DNA from 3 places in the Streptomyces sp. P3 genome. Region 3 is predicted to be linked to each of the others. Evidence: riboswitches for the same ligand, from Rfam matches in the RefSeq annotation. Region 3 holds a riboswitch; each other region holds the start of a gene.
What was found. Region 3 has a riboswitch for cyclic di-AMP ahead of C6376_RS34880 (LysM peptidoglycan-binding domain-containing M23 family metallopeptidase). Riboswitches for the same ligand answer to the same signal wherever they lie in the genome.
Positions count from the first base shown of each region.

Region 1: linked by a shared signal. The riboswitch ahead of C6376_RS10890 (M23 family metallopeptidase) and the one ahead of C6376_RS34880 (LysM peptidoglycan-binding domain-containing M23 family metallopeptidase) in region 3 are both predicted to bind cyclic di-AMP.
Region 2: linked by a shared signal. The riboswitch ahead of C6376_RS23070 (C40 family peptidase) and the one ahead of C6376_RS34880 (LysM peptidoglycan-binding domain-containing M23 family metallopeptidase) in region 3 are both predicted to bind cyclic di-AMP.

Region 1 is NZ_CP028369.1:2,417,468-2,422,818, forward strand. Features, by position in the region: gene C6376_RS10875 (MarR family winged helix-turn-helix transcriptional regulator) at 1-255, opposite strand, end outside; gene C6376_RS10880 (dihydrofolate reductase family protein) at 367-1,494, shown strand; tRNA gene C6376_RS10885 (tRNA-Met) at 1,566-1,639, shown strand; cyclic di-AMP (ydaO/yuaA leader) riboswitch at 1,955-2,121, shown strand; gene C6376_RS10890 (M23 family metallopeptidase) at 2,131-3,171, shown strand; gene C6376_RS10895 (aldo/keto reductase) at 3,334-4,278, shown strand; gene C6376_RS10900 (PrsW family glutamic-type intramembrane protease) at 4,354-5,351, opposite strand, start outside.
Region 2 is NZ_CP028369.1:5,103,812-5,109,162, reverse strand. Features, by position in the region: gene C6376_RS23080 (ATP-dependent Clp protease proteolytic subunit) at 1-566, shown strand, start outside; gene C6376_RS23075 (hypothetical protein) at 574-879, shown strand; cyclic di-AMP (ydaO/yuaA leader) riboswitch at 1,217-1,428, shown strand; gene C6376_RS23070 (C40 family peptidase) at 1,432-1,905, shown strand; gene C6376_RS23065 (ATP-binding protein) at 2,051-2,533, opposite strand; gene C6376_RS23060 (helix-turn-helix transcriptional regulator) at 2,747-3,619, shown strand; gene C6376_RS23055 (DUF397 domain-containing protein) at 3,629-3,877, shown strand; gene C6376_RS23050 (8-amino-7-oxononanoate synthase) at 3,952-5,079, opposite strand; gene bioB (biotin synthase BioB) at 5,228-5,351, shown strand, end outside.
Region 3 is NZ_CP028369.1:7,903,101-7,908,451, forward strand. Features, by position in the region: gene C6376_RS34875 (alpha-galactosidase) at 1-840, shown strand, start outside; cyclic di-AMP (ydaO/yuaA leader) riboswitch at 1,145-1,302, shown strand; gene C6376_RS34880 (LysM peptidoglycan-binding domain-containing M23 family metallopeptidase) at 1,307-2,272, shown strand; gene C6376_RS34885 (DUF6250 domain-containing protein) at 2,599-3,306, shown strand; gene C6376_RS34890 (SGNH/GDSL hydrolase family protein) at 3,433-4,218, shown strand; gene C6376_RS34895 (MBL fold metallo-hydrolase) at 4,742-5,351, shown strand, end outside.

The DNA of each region.
Region 1 (5,351 bases), 5.5 Mb from region 3:
CAGCCCGTCCTTCTCCAGCCGGGACACCGCGTAGGTCAGCCTGCTACGGGTGATCTTCAGCTGCTCCGCGAGCTCGGTCATCCGCAGCCGTCGCTCCGGGGTCTCCGAGAGATTGGCGAGAATGGAGTAGTACAGGTGGGGCATGCCGGCCTCCTGCTGGAGCTGCCGGTCGATCGCGTCCTCCAGCAGGAGGTAGCCCGCAACATAGGCGCGCCAGGCGCGCTGCTCCTCGGGGGTGAGCCAGCGAGTCGTCATGCACCCAGTGTAGGTTGTTTCAAACTTGAACCAAGACCCCGCCGATCGAGACCCTGACAATCAAGACCCCCCAGCCAAGACCGCCGTCGGACCGAGCCCGGGAGCACGTCGATGCCGTACCCGTACGTCCTGCTGTCCGCCGCCGTCTCCCTCGACGGCTTCCTGGACGACACCACGCCCGAACGCCTGCTGCTCTCCAGCCCCGCCGACTTCGACCGCGTCGACGCGGTACGGGCCTCCGTGGACGCCATCCTCATCGGCGCCGGAACCATCCGCGCCGACAACCCCCGGCTCCTGGTGAACTCCCCCGAGCGCCGCGCCGCCCGGGTCGCCGCCGGCCGGCCGGCCTACCCGCTCAAGGTCACCGTCAGCGGCTCCGGTGACCTCGACCCGGCGGCGAACTTCTGGCACACGGGCGGCGAGAAGGCCGTGTACACGACCGAGAAGGGCGCCGAACGGGCCCGCGCGCTCGGCATCGCCGCGGACGTCGTCCCGCTCGGCCCCGAGCTGGACTGGCGCCGCCTCCTCACACACCTCCACGACGAGCTCGGCGTCCGGCGCCTCATGGTCGAAGGCGGCGGAACCGTCCACACCCAGCTGCTCCAGCAGGGGCTCGCCGACGAACTCCAGCTCGTCCTCGCCCCGCTGTTCGTGGGCGACCCCGACGCGCCCCGCCTCTTCGGGCCGGGCGGCTACCAGGGCGGACGGCTGCGGCTGGTGGAGACACGGCGCATCGAGGACGTCGTCCTGCACCGCTACGAGCCCACCGCCCCCGGCGCCGGACCGCTCGCCGCCGCGGCCGACCGGCACTGGCTGGCCCTCGCCTGCGAGCTGGCCGCCCAGTGCCCGCCCTCCGGCACGGCGTTCAGCGTCGGCGCGGTGATCGTGGCCGCCGACGGGACGGAGTTGGCCCGCGGGCACTCCCGCGAGGGAGGCGACCCGGTCGTGCACGCCGAGGAGGCGGCGCTCGCGAAGCTCGACCCCGCCGACCCCAGGCTGGCCGCCGCCACCGTCTACAGCAGCCTCGAGCCCTGCGCCCGCCGCTCCTCCCGCCCCGCCCCGTGCGCCCGCCTCATCCTGGACGCCGGCGTGCGCCGGGTGGTCACGGCGTGGCGCGAGCCCGACACCTTCGTGACGGCGGCGGACGGGACCGGCATGCTGGCGGCCTCGGGCGTCGACGTCCTTGTGCTGCCGGAGTACGAGGAGCGGGCGAAGGCCCCGAACCGGCACCTGGTGTGAGGCCCCGGCCGGGCCGCGACAAAGCCTGGTGCTGGGCGTCCCCCGGATGACGTACACTGGAGTCACAACGACGCGGGGTGGAGCAGCTCGGTAGCTCGCTGGGCTCATAACCCAGAGGTCGCAGGTTCAAATCCTGTCCCCGCTACTGAAGGCCGAGGGCCGGAATCCGAAAGGGTTCCGGCCCTCGGTGCGTTCGTCTCCATGGCGTGTCCACGCCCCTTCGTGACCCTTCGTGACCGGGTGGCCGCCCTGTGCGCCGTGCCTGGGCGGCCGCGTCTACGCGTGTGACTGGTGAGGCGCCCGGAACGAGGGTCAACTCGCCCGTTTTTCACCGCTGCTGGCCAGAAAGTCCAGGCCGGAATTGTTGTTGATCAAGAAGAACGGCTTGGAAACGCACCCCCGGGTCTATTAACGTTCGATAACGCAGCGCGGCCGTCCCAGCCGACACAAGAGTCGGCTCCGTGCGCACGCGCCGAATCCCGCAAGGGAACCGGGGAACCACCACCTTGGGGTGAATCACGCGGAAGCCTCCGTGAACTCGCAGAGTCCACGGCCGGTATACGCGCGTAGGAGACCTTCCGACTCCGAACCCGTCAGCTAACCCGGTAGGCGACGGAAGGAAAGGAGCGCGCCCGCGTGGCGTCCAACCCGCCTGCCCCCGAGGCCCCGTACGCGCCGGTCCAGCCCCCCACCGAGACCTTCGGCTACGGCGGCTACCGCACCGACGAGGGCCCCTGGGAGGAGTGGAACCCCACCGCGGAGTCCATTCGCCCGGTACGCGGCAAGCACCGCGTCGCCAAGCAGCGCGGCGGCGGATTCGCCCGCAGCTCCACCGTCCTCGGCGTCGGCGTCATCGCCGCCGTCAGCGCGGGCGGGATGGCCAGCGCCAACACCGGCAAGGCCCCGGTCTCCATCTCCATGCCGGACCTGCCGGGCGTGGGCTCGCTGATCTCCGACGACAAGCCCGCCCCGGAAGCCGCGCCCGCCCTGGCGAGCTTCGGCTCCGAGGCCGCCTTCGACACCGACGCCGACACCGACGTCGACCAGAGCGTCGCCGACGCCGGCGAGGCCCTGCGCAGCCGGATCATGGCCCAGGCCGAGTCGCAGAAGACCCAGGTCGAGGTCAAGGCCGCCGCCGCGGCCGCCAAGGCGAAGGCCGACGCCGTCGTCAAGGCCGAGAAGGAGGCGCTGGCCAAGGCCGCCGCCGCGAAGAAGAAGGCCGCCGAGGAGGCCGCCGCCAAGGTCGAGGCCGCGCGTCTTGCCGAGCTGGCCAAGCAGTACACGCTGCCGACCTCCTCGTACACCATCACCTCGACCTTCGGCCAGGCCGGCTCCCTCTGGTCCTCCGGCTACCACACGGGTCTGGACTTCGCCGCGCCGACGGGCACGCTCATCAAGGCCGTCCACAGCGGCACCATCACCGAGGCCGGCTGGGCCGGTTCCTACGGCTACCGCACCATCCTCACCCTGGACGACGGCACCGAGCTCTGGTTCTGCCACCAGTCGTCGATCAGCGTCAGCGTCGGCCAGAAGGTCGCCACCGGTGACGTGATCGGCCGCGTGGGCGCCACCGGGAACGTCACCGGAGCCCACCTCCACCTCGAGGTCCACGCGAACGGCGACGCCGACGGCATCGACCCGGCGGCCTGGCTGCGCAGCAAGGGCCTCAACCCCTGAGCCGTCCCTCGAGGAGGCCTGAGCCGTCCCTCGAGGAGCTCTGAGGACCATCGAGCAACGGCAGCCCTGACGGCCACCCCCGACGTCAGGGCTGCCGCTTGTTCACCTGTTCTTCGTGTCACGCGAGGAATGGCGTGCCTGCCGCGTCCGTTGAGACGAAGCATGACTTCTCTGCGCACCCTCGGTTCCTCGGACCTCGAGATCTTCCCCCTCGCCCTCGGCGGCAACGTCTTCGGCTGGACCGCGGACGAGGCGGCCTCCTTCGCCGTCCTCGACGCCTACACGGCCGCGGGCGGCAACTTCGTCGACACCGCCGACTCCTACTCCGCGTGGGTCGAGGGCAACGGCGGCGGCGAGTCCGAGACCGTCATCGGCAGGTGGCTGAAGGCCCGCGGCAACCGCGACGACGTCGTGATCGCCACCAAGGTCAGCCAGCACCCCGACTTCCCCGGTCTGTCCGCGGACAACATCAAGGCCGCCGCCGACGCCTCCCTGCGCCGTCTCGGCACCGACCACATCGACCTCTACTACACGCACTTCGACAAGACCGAGGTGCCCGTCGAAGAGATCGTCGGCGCGCTCGACGAACTGGTGAGGGCGGGCAAGGTGCGGCACATAGCCGCCTCCAACATCTCGCCCGCACGCCTTCAGGAGTCCCTGGAGTTCTCCGACCGCGAGGGCCTCGCCCGGTACGTCGCCGTACAGCCCCACTACAACCTGGTCTCCCGCGACACCTACGAGGGCGGCCTCCAGGACCTCGCCGCCCGCTTCGGCCTCGCCGCCGTCCCGTACTTCGCGCTGGCCTCCGGCTTCCTCACCGGCAAGTACCGGCCCGGCACGACGGTCGAGAGCGCCCGCGCCGGCGGCGCCGCCAAGCACCTCGACACGGCCCGGGGCCGCAGCGTCCTCGCCGCGCTGGACGAGATCGCCCGCGCCCATGACGCCCAGGTCGCCACGGTCGCCCTGGCGTGGCTCGCCGCACAGCCGACGGTGGCCGCTCCGATCGCCTCCGCCCGCACGGCCGAGCAGCTCCCGGCGCTGATGGCGGTGGCCGACCTGGAACTGACCGAGGCGGAGGTCACCCGCCTGACCCAGGCATCGGCGTGACCTGACCGGCGCGTCCGGGCTGTCGGCCTGACCGGCTCGGCGCGTCCGGTGCGTCGGCCCGCGTGGGGCGTCCGGCTACTGGTGGGGGTTGGCCGCGGGGTGGGGGCCCGGCGGATACCCGTATCCGTGCCCGTGTCCGGGCGGGTTGCCGGGCTCGTACCCGTACCCGTACCCGGGTGTGTGGCCGTTCCGGTGGCCGTATCCGGGGGCGGGCGGCCGGCCGCCGTAGGTCGGGCTCTGGCCGTACGCCGGTCCTTGCCCGTATCCCGGGCCCGGGCCGTACGCCTGGCCCTGGCCGTACGCCGGGCCCTGGCCGTACCCGTACGTCCCGTACGTCGGCCAGGGCGGCGGGGGCATCCGCACCGGAGGGGCCGTCATGCGGGCCGCGTGGTCCAGGGCGGGCCGGGCGACGTCCTTGCGCCGCCACAGCTCGTTCAGCAACTCCCGTTCGCGGACCAGGAAATCGGCGCCTGCCCGCCCCTGCCGGCCGCGGTGGCGCAGGAACGCGAGGGATGTCGCGTACGCCTCGTACTGTGCCACGACACGGGCCGCGGGCCTGCCGAGGTGACGTCCGGCGTACACCCTGGCCAGCCGCCGGGCCCGCATCGAGCCGAGCGCGAACGGTTCGGCCGGCGCGATCCAGCCGGCGGCCGCGTAGACGGGCAGCTCCTCGCGCACCGTGCGCAGCTCGCGCTGGCGCGTCCACACCACCAGCCAGGTCAGCAGCCCGAACGCGGGCACCATGATCGCCGCGTACACCGCGAGGAACCCGAGTTCGCCGAACGACGAGGAGCCGTTCCACAGGGCGTGCATGCCCATCGCGAGGAGCAGCCCGGACAGCGGAAGCAGCACGCGCCGTGCGTGCCGGCGCTCCCCGGAGAGCGCGGCGACGCCGAAGCCGATGCCGGTCAGGACGGTGAACAGGGGGTGCGCGAACGGCGACATGACGACGCGCACGAAGAAGGTCGCGGCGGTGACGGAGGCGATGCCGCTGTCGCCCGTGAGCTGGTCGGTGCCGAAGGCGGTGCCGAGGTAGAGGATGTTCTCGGTGAAGGCGAAGCCGGTGGCGGTGA
Region 2 (5,351 bases), 2.8 Mb from region 3:
TGGATCCGTACGCGAAGCTGCTGGAGGAGCGGATCGTCTTCCTGGGCGCCCCGGTCGACGACGTCTCGGCGAACGACGTGACGGCCCAGTTCATGTACCTCGAGCACAGGGACCCGGACCGGGACATCGCGCTGTACATCAACTCCCCCGGCGGCTCGTTCAGTGCCATGACGGCCCTGTACGACACGATCCGGTTCGTCACCTGCGCCGTGTCGACGACGTGTCTGGGGCAGGCGGGCACGTCGGCCGCGGTCCTGCTGGCCGCGGGCACGCCGGGCAAGCGGTTCGCCCTGCCGGGGGCGCGGATGACGGTCCGCCAGCCGTCGCTGCCCGAACCCGTCGAGGGCCAGGCCAGTGACCTGGCCCTCCGGGCCGAGGAGCTGGCCCGCACCCGTGCGGCCCTGGAGGGGATGCTCGTGCGGCACACCGGGCGGACGCCGGAGCAGGTGACCTCGGACATCGAGCGGGGCACGTTCCTCACCGCCCCGGAAGCGGTGGCGTACGGCCTGGTGGACGGGATCGTCCCGAGCCGCAAGGCGTCCGCCGGGGCGCAGGGCGGGAGGTGAGCCCGCGATGGTGCCCGAACTGCCGCCGCTGCCCGCGCTGACCCGCGCGGAGGCCGAGCTGATCGACGGATACCTCGACGTGGTCGACATGCTCGGCCGCATCAACCCCGCCCACCACGGGGACACCTACCGCGGACTGCGCGCCGCCCAGGCACTGGTGAGCAAGGCGACCGCGCTGCGCGACGCGCTGACACTGATGCACCAGCGGGGCGAGAGCGAGCTGCACGCGCCGACGCTCGCGCGGGCGCTGCGCGTCCTGGACGGGGAGCGCCGCACGGCGCGCGTCACACTGCCGCCGCTCGCCGGGAGTTGATCCGGGGCGGCACCGGTCCGCACGACTCCGGCCCCGACGTGACGTCCGGGCCGGCGTCGAAACGACCCGGAAGGCGTACCCCCGTTCGGCAGAACCTCGCCTGTTCCCCCGGACGTCCAGAAGTTGCGCAGAAGGGCGCTCCTCGGGCGGACCGGAAGGCATCGTCGCTGGTGGGAGGCTTCGAGAGGGCTCGATAACTGATCATCCGTCAGAGTGTTCACCTGAACGGCCCAGTGGTGAGTAACCCCACAAATCCCCGGTTCCATTGGGATTTTCGGACATCAGTGGGCCAAGATCCCTGTCTGACGACAAGCCCCCGCCACAAGCGGCGGGGCGGTCCGGGTGGACGCCGAGTCCTGCCGCCTCCCGGATGACCGGTCGACAGGAGTGCATCGGCAGGAGTGGAGGACCCAGGCACGACGGGTCGCCGGAACGGTCACGCCATGACCGGGCCGAGCAGCCCTTGGGGTGAAGCCGCTGACGCGGCCGGGCAACTTCGCCAGCCCGAATCCGACAGGTCATCCTTCACAGGCGGCTGACGAAGGGTTGCGCATGACTGCGCTCAATCGTGTCCCGTCGCTCATGGCCCGGGCCGGTACGGCCTCGGCGTTCGCCATCGCCGCCGTGGGCGGCACGGTCGTGGTCCCGGGGCTCGCTCCGGACGCCGCGGCCGCCACACCGGCGACGAAGGCGCTGCAGGTCGCGGCCTCCAAGAAGGGTGCACCGTACAAGTACGGGGCCACCGGGCCGAAGAGGTTCGACTGCTCGGGGCTCACGCTGTACTCGTTCAAGAAGGCGGGCAAGAGTCTGCCGCGGACGGCGGCCCAGCAGTACAACAAGACGAAGCACATTTCGGCGTCCAGCCGCAGGGCGGGCGACCTGGTGTTCTTCCACTCGGGGTCGAACGTATACCACGTCGGGATCTACGCGGGTAAGGGCAAGATCTGGCACTCGCCGAAGACCGGGGACGTGGTGAAGCTGCAGAAGATCTGGACCAAGAGCGTCTGGTACGGCCGGGTCCGCTAGGGCCCAGACGCTGATCTGGCGGGTCCGCCGGGTACGGCCGGGTCCGCCGGGACCTGAGCGCCGATCTGGCGGTCTCGCCGGGTCCGTCGGGCCCACTGGGGCCCACCGGACCTCCCGGGGCCGTGCGGGGCGTCCTGACACGCCTTCACCGCCCCGGGAGCTCACCCTCCGCCGGGACCGCCAGGACCCCGGCAGCCGGCTCCGCCACCGGGACGGTCCACGGGAGCTCGACGACGACCGTCTTGCCGCCCTCCCGGGTGGGCCGCACGCTGAGTCTGCCGCCGGCCTCCGCGGTCAGCCAGCGAATGATCACCATGCCTCGGCCGTTGTCCTGCTGGACGGCGGCCGGCAGTCGTTGCGGGAAGCGCGGATGACTGTCGGTGACGCCGATGCTCAGCCGTTCTTCGCGGTCGAGGACCAGGTCCACCGTGAAGGTGGGTGACTGACCGAAGGTGTGCTGTACGGCGTTGGTGGCGAGTTCCGAGACGATCAGACGGACGGTGTCGGCCGCCTCGGCGTCCGCGGGCAGGCCCCACTCGCCGAGGGCGCCGGCCACGAAGGCCCGGGCCGTGGAGACCGAGGCGGGATCGCTCGGCAGAGTGAGGGTTGCTTCCAGGTGGTCTGCCATGGCGACGTCGTCCCTTTCCCACGGGACCGGAGCCCGACACGGTGTGGATGGTTCGAGTACGGTCCCGGACTGGTGCTTCTTCGCCAGACTGCCATCACCACGCCGGTCACGGGTGGCGATCCACCAGGATGTGCATATATCTGTCGCCCGATGCGGTGAACTCTGCGACGACAGAGCGTATTTGGCCGGCCTGTCAGGAGTAAGGAGGAGCCCGTGCAGCACGGACCGGCGGTGCGCCGCCGCAAGCTGGGCGCCGAACTGCGCGCTTTACGCGCCCAGGCGGGTCTCACCAGTGGTGATGCGGCCCGGCTCGTCGGGTGGCACCAGTCCAAGGTGAGCCGCATCGAGACCGGCGTCAGTGGATCGAAATCGGCCGATGTGCGGTTACTCCTGGACGCCTATGGTGTGGCGGATCCGCACCTGCGGGAGCTGATGCTGGCGTTGGCGGGCGCCGATTCCGACGCCGGCGGTGGCGGCGGCCGGGACCACTGGTGGCACGCCTACCGTGGGGTGCTGCCGCCGGCCTACCGGGACTTCATCAGCCTGGAGTCCCAGGCCAGCGCGATGCGCACCCTGGAGACGACCGTGGTGCCGGGCCTGCTGCAGACGCCCGAGTACGCGCGCGCGGTGACCGGCGCCGCCGTCGAGGGCCTCGACGAGGACCAGCTGGACACCCTGGTGGAGGTGCGGCTGGCCCGCCAGGACGTGCTGCGTGCACAGCCGCCGCTGGAGCTGAGCGCGGTGCTCGACGAGTCGGTGCTGCGCCGCGAGGTGGGCGGCCCCGAGGTGATGGCGCGACAACTGCGACGGCTGGCGGAGGCCTCCCGTTTGCCGCAAGTGAGCCTTCAGGTGCTGCCGTTCACCGCGGGTGCGCATATCGGGGTAACCGGCCCTTTCGTTATCTTCTCATTTTCGCGCACTTCTGATCTGGATGTGGTTGTTCTCGACCACTTGACGAGTAGCCTCTATCTCGAACGGAAAGAAGACCTCCAGGCCTACGCCCAGGCCTTCAACGCCCTTCGGGCGCACGCCCTTTCGCCCGGGGAATCATCGGATTACATCGCCGCGATCGCCGACGGCGCGTAAGGAGGCACCATGTCCGCAGTACCGCGGAACGTACCTTCCCGTACCGATCCCGACCGTCTCCCGCAGGTGCGGTGGCTGCGCAGCAGCTACAGCACGGGAGCCAACAACTGCGTCGAGACCGCCCGGCCGGACCGTGGCCCCTGGGCCGGTCTGCTCGCCGTACGCGACTCCAAGGACCCGGCCGGTCCCGCCCTGCTCTTCTCCCCCGAGAGCTGGACGGGTTTCACCGCCTCGCTCCGCGGACCACGCCGCACCTGACGGGGCGCCCCCCACCCGTCACCCGCGACCCACGGCCCTGTCTCGCCCACCCGTGGCGGCCGTGTCCCGCCGACTCATGGCCGTGCCTCGCCGATCACCCGCACAGCACGTTCCAGCTCGGCCCCGGAGAGGTCTGCACGGGCGGTGAGCCTCAGGCGCGAGATGCCGTCGGGCACGGAAGGAGGACGGAAGCAGCCCACGGCCAGACCTGCGGCCCGGCAGTCCGCCGCCCACTGCAGAGCCTCCTCCGGGGACGGCGCCCGCACCGAGACGACGGCGGCGTCGGGACGCACCGCTTCCAGGCCCTCGGCCGTCAGCCGCGCGTGCAGTTCACCCGCCACCGCACGCGCGCGTGCCGCGCGCCCCGGCTCCCGGCGCAGCAGCCGCAGCGCCGCCAGCGCGGCGCCCGCCGCCGCCGGGGCCAGCCCCGTGTCGAAGATGAACGTGCGGGCCGCGTTCACCAGATGCTCGATCACCCGCGCGGGGCCCAGCACGGCGCCCCCCTGGCTGCCGAGCGACTTGGACAGCGTGAGCGTCACGACGACGTCGGCGGCGCCCGCGAGACCGGCGGCCTGCGCGGTCCCCCGGCCGCCGTCCCCGAGCACGCCCAGTCCATGGGCGTCGTCGACGACGAGGCCGGCGCCGTGCTCCCGGCAGGCGGCGGCGAGGCCGGCCAGCGGGGCCGCGTCGCCGTCGACCGAGAAGACCGCGTCGGAGACGGCCACGGCCGGGCCCTCGTGGGCGCCGAGCGCCTTGCGCACGGCCTCCGGGTCGGCGTGGCCGACCACCTGGACGGCGCCGCGGGCCAGCCGGCAGCCGTCGATGAGCGAGGCGTGGTTGCCGGCGTCGGAGACGATCAGCGAGCCGTGCGGGGCCAGCGCGGTGACGGCGGCGAGGTTGGCCGCGTAGCCGGAGGAGAAGACCAGCGCCGCCTCGAAGCCGCAGAAGTCCGCCAGTTCCCGCTCCAGGTCGCCGTGCAGCTCTGTGGTGCCGGTGACGAGGCGCGAGCCGGTGGCGCCGCCGCCCCAGGTGCGGGCGGCGGCCGCGGCCCCCTCGACGACCTCGGGATGACGGGCCAGACCCAGGTAGTCGTTGCTGGCGAGGTCGAGCAGCGGCGAGTCGGCGGGACGCGGCCGCAGCGTCCGCACGAGTCCGGCCCGGCGGCGCAGCTCCGCCTGCTCGTCGATCCAGCCGAACGCCATGGGTCCTCCGGTGCTTTTGTAGGTAGCGGACAGACACTAGCGGTAGGGCCGCCCACCCACGGTGTGGCAATACCCACACGTCGAACCGGGTGTGTTGTGTGATCCCTACCTTGGCCCGGACCGGGTGCGTAAGACAGGATCGGCTCTCATGGACCTGCTGAACACGCTGGTGGACAAGGGGCTTCGGCGCGAGCTGCCGACCCGCGAGGAGGCTCTGGCCGTCCTCGCCACTTCCGACGACGACGTGATGGACGTGGTGGCCGCGGCCGGGA
Region 3 (5,351 bases):
CAGCTCATGTTGAACCTCGCGCGTGAAGACGTCCGGGAATACCTCTGGGAACAGCTGGACGGGCTCTTGTCCAGCGCGCCGATCGACTACGTCAAGTGGGACTTCAACCGCTGCTTCACCGACGCCGGCTGGCCGGACGACCCCTACCCGCAACGCCTGTGGGTGGACCACGTACGGGCCCTGTACGGCCTCCTGGACCGGCTGCGGGCGGCCCACCCGGGCGTCGCCTTCGAGTCCTGCTCGGGCGGCGGCGGACGAGTCGACCTGGGGATCATGAGCCGCACCGACCAGGTGTGGACCTCCGACAACACCGACCCGCTGGACCGGCTCGACATCCAGCACGGCTTCAGCCAGATCCACCCCGCCCGGGTCATGGCCGCGTGGGTCACCGACAGCCCCAACACGCAGCTCAACGGGCGGGTCAGCTCGCTGCGCTTCCGGTTCGTCAGCGCGATGGCCGGGGTGCTCGGCGTCGGCGGGGACCTCGCCGAGTGGAGTGAGGAGGAGCTCGCCGAGGCCCGCCGGTGGGTGGACCTCTACAAGGACATCCGGACGATCGTGCAGCAGGGCGACCTGTATCGGCTGCGTCCCCCGGCGGGCGGCCTGAGCGCCGTCCAGTACGTGCTCGGCGACGAGACGGTCGTCCTCGCCTGGCTCCAGGCGCAGCGGTTCGGCGAGCCCGTTCCGGCGCTGCGGCTGCGCGGACTCGACCCGACGGCGTCGTACGAATGCCGTGAAACTGGTGAAATCCACCGAGGTGCGGTGCTTCTGCATCACGGAATGGGCACGGGGCTGCGAGGCGACCTTGATGCGACGGTTATCCGACTGCGTCGCATCTGAGGTTTCTGTCCGAATTGGATTCTTCGTTCCAACTCGCTCTGGAACAGGAAAAGCTGGAGAAGCGTCACGTGAGCAGCGTCATATCCGTGACCGTACGTCGCCCGTCATGTTCACGTAATTCATGCGGATTTCCAGGGTGCTTGCGCCGAAAAGGCTGTTCTGATTCACGGAGCGTGACCGGGAATTCAGGCGGCGGATCAAGATAAAAGCCATCACCGTGCAACCTCTGCTTGTCCCTGTGCGTCCCGGTCGCTTACGTTCCACACCAATCCGGACGGACGCCCAATCCTGCCGCCGCCCGGAATCCGCACACTCACCCGTACACGGCAGGAGCGGGGGACCCACAGGCATCACCGCCTGTTCCGGTCCCGGAACAGGCTCGGGGTAAAGCCGCGTCCCGACGCGGCCGGACATCTCCAGTCCGCACCCGACAGCTCACCTCGCAGGCGCCGGAGAGGAATTCGTCATGCCCGCGAAGGGTAAGCACCGCCGTCCCAAGGCCCAGCGCCTCACCCGTTCCATAGCCGCCGCCGGAACCGGTGGTGCCGCGCTCGCCCTTCCGTTCATGGCCGCCTCCGGCGCCCACGCGGCAACTCCGGAGTCCGCGCCCCAGGGCGTCTCCCGGGCCGTCGCGCAGACGGTTTCCCAAAAGGCCGCGCCGACCGCTCCGGTGACCCGGAAGTCCGCCGCCACGACCTACACCGTGCGCTCCGGCGACTACCTCTCGAAGATCGCGGCCGAGCAGCACGTCGGCGGCGGCTGGAAGAAGCTGTACCAGGACAACCGTGAGGCCGTCGGCGCCGACCCCTCGCTGATCCACCCCGGCCTCAAGCTGTCCATCGGCGCGAAGGCCGCGTCCGGCGCCCCCAAGTCGTCCGGTTCGTCGTCTTCTTCGTCCTCGGCGCACTCCTTCGCGAAGTCCTCGAGGTCCGCGACGACCTCGAAGTCCCCGGAGGCGTCGAAGTCGTCGTCCTCCGGGTCCTCCGCGAAGGCGGCCGCCCAGGCCGCCGAGAGCAGCGCGAGCGGCTTCACCCTGCCCGTGTCCGGCGCGACCGTCGGCACCCCGTACCACCAGTCGGGCAGCATGTGGTCCAGCGGCTACCACACCGGCGTCGACTTCGTCGTCCCGACCGGCACCTCGCTGAAGGCCGTCGCCGCGGGCACCGTCGTCTCCGCGGGATGGGGCGGCGCCTACGGCAACCAGGTCGTCATCAAGCTGAACGACGGCTACTACGCCCAGTACGCCCACCTGTCCCAGCTCTCCGTCTCGGCCGGCCAGACCGTCGGCGCGGGCCAGCAGGTCGGGCTCTCCGGCGCGACGGGCAACGTGACCGGACCGCACCTGCACTTCGAGATCCGCACCACGCCGGACTACGGCTCGGACGTCGACCCGGTCGCCTACCTCCGCGCCCACGGCGTCTCCGTCGGCTGACACCGCCGACGCCCCCGCGCCCGACACGCAGCCCGAGGCCGGACCCCGATCGCACGATCCGGGGCCGGCCTTCGGCGTGTCCGGCGTGCGTGCGTCACGGACACCGCCGGCTCCGCTCATTCATGATCGTTCGATTGCGGTCCTGTGGCGTGTCCGGTCGCACCGTCGACAGGCGAGGCCGATACGGACACAGTGGTCCGGTCAGACGGCAAGCGCTTTCGGCGTCGGCCCGGGACCCGACGGACGCCGACCGGGCGTCTGCGCGGGGCCCGCCGCACACCGAAGCCGCCCCGCCGCCCCGGTCCCACCCGAAGGAGCCGCATCCCGTGACGACGACGCGCAGAGCATTCGGCACACTCGCCGCCTCCGCCGCCCTGGCCGCCCTCGCACCCGCGACGACGGCGAGCGCCGCGCCCCGCCGCCGGCGGCTCCTCGCCCACGACGACTTCCGGCACGGGCTCGGCCGGTGGGCCGTCGAGCGGGAGCAGGGCGGCACGGTCGCCGCCTCCTGCGGGAGCCTCGAGATCGACGTGCCCGCCGGCGCGACCGTCTGGTTCACGCGGCGGCTCGACGGGCCGTACGTCCTCGAGTACGTCGCCACGCCCGTGTCCGCCGGCGGCCCCAACGACCGCGTGTCCGATCTCAACAACTTCTGGAACGCCGTCGACGTCCGTTCCCCGGACGATCTCTTCGCCACCCCGCGCGGCGGCGCCCTCGCCGAGTACGACCACCTCACGACGTACTACGTGGGCTACGGCGCCAACGGCAACACCACGACCAGGCTGCGCCGTTACGTGGGCGAGCCGGGTGTGCGCCCGCTGCTGTACGACTACACCGAGCCGCTGCTCGTCGCGAACCGGCCGCACCACGTGCGGATCGTCTCCGACGGCTCGGTCGTCCGCTGGTGGAACAACGGCCGGCTGGTGTTCGACCACACCGACCCGGAGCCCTACACGAGCGGCCACTTCGCCTTCCGCACCACCTGGAGCCACTTCCGCATCAACGACTTCCGCGTGTGGTCCCTTGTTCCCTGATTGGCAAATTCTTTAGGCGTGGCTTTTCTCACCGACCGTCAAGCCCTGCCTACGGTCGCGTAGGTCACATTCGAAGGTGAATGATGATCTGCCGTGGCAGACGATTCGAAGAGTGACAACAGATCAGTGATCGGGTCGTACGTGGCGGTGGGGGACAGCTTCACCGAAGGCGTCGGCGACCCCGGCCCCGACGGGGCGTTCGTCGGCTGGGCCGACCGGTTCGCGGTGCTTCTCGCGGACCGGCGGCCCGAAGGCGACTTCACCTACGCCAACCTCGCGGTCCGCGGAAAGCTGCTCGACCAGATCATGGAGGACCAGCTCCCCAGGGCGGTGGAACTCGCCCCGGACCTGGTCTCCTTCTGCGCGGGCGGCAACGACATCCTCCGTCCCGGCACCGACCCGGACGAGGTCGCCGAGCGTTTCGAGCGCGCGATCTCGTCCCTGACCGCCGTCGCCGGCACGGTCATGGTGACCACCGGCTTCGACACTCGTGGCGTCCCCGTGCTGAAACACCTGCGCGGCAAGATCGCCACCTACAACGGGCACGTCCGCGCCGTCGCCGACCGGTACGGCTGTCCCGTGCTCGACCTGTGGTCCCTGAAGTCCGTGCAGGACCGCAGGGCCTGGGACGGCGACCGGCTCCACCTCTCCCCGGAGGGGCACACGCGGGTGGCCCTGCGCGCCGGGCAGGTCCTCGGCCTCGACGTGCCGGCCGATCCGGAGCAGCCCTGGCCGCTGCTGCCGCCGCGTGGCGCCCTCGACGTACGGCGCGACGACGTGCACTGGGCGCGCGAGTACCTGGTGCCCTGGATCGGGCGCCGGCTGCGCGGGGAGTCCTCCGGCGATCATGTGATCGCCAAGGGGACGCTCTCGCCGGACGACATCAGGATGCGCATCGCGGCCGTCGCGTAGCGGGTCCCGAGTCACGGCTCGCACCCGAGGAACGGCCGGCCGTGGGCGTCGTACGGCCGGCCGCTCCACCAGTGAGGTGGGCGCACGGGAGTGGCGCCGGGGAGGGACCGTCGGCCGGTGCTCGGATGACCGCACCCCCACCGTCCGCGCCGACACCTCTGCCTGAACGCCCCTCAGGCCGCACGCCCCTGTGAGGGGTGTGAGCTGCCGGCGATCGACTGCGCACGCGTGCCGTCGGGCGTGCAGGGCAAGCGGCGGGCTACGGCCCTCCCGCATCCGCCGCATCCGCAGAAGGCCGCTGCGGACGGCGCGCACGAGAGCGTCGACGACCAGGAAGCCCCGACGGCCGGTGACGTCGTCCGTCCAGGTCAGGGACAAACAGGGGGCGCCGGACACCCGGACCCCGGGACCGGGGCGTCACTGAACAGTGGGTCGGTATCGGGAGGTGGTACGAGGGCCGGAAACGCGTTGTCGGGGGAGGCGACCATAATGGAATGCCTCAGCGACTCCACCTGGAGGTACCGTGTCCGGTTTCCGTCCCCTGAGCTCCGGGCTCCGCGGTCTGCAGCCCGAGGCCTTCGGCGCGGATCCGAGCGGTGGGCGCCTGGCGCGCATCCGCAGATCGCCCCACTACAAGGACGGCGTCTTCCAGAACCCCGGCGGCCCGGCGCGCATCCGCCCCGCGGGTTCGATGACGGAGTTCGCCAAGGTCTTCTTCGACAAGGAGCAGCGCCCCCGGCGTGCTCCCACGGGCACCGTGCCGGTGCACGCCACCACCCTCGCCGACCTCGCCAAGCCGCCGGTCACCGGCCTCAGGGTGACCTGGATGGGGCACTCCAGCGTGCTCGCCGAGATCGACGGGCAGCGGGTGCTGTTCGACCCCGTCTGGGGCGAGCGCTGCTCCCCGTTCGCCTTCGTGGGACCCAGGCGGCTGCACCCGGTGCCGCTTCCGCTGGCCGCGCTCGGCCCGGTCGACGTCGTCGTCATCTCGCACGACCACTACGACCACCTGGACCTGCCCACCATCAAGGCGCTGGCCGGCACGGACACCCTGTTCGCGGTGCCGCTCGGCGTCGGCGCCCATCTCGAGCACTGGGGCGTGTCCGCCGGGCGGCTGCGCGAGCTGGACTGGT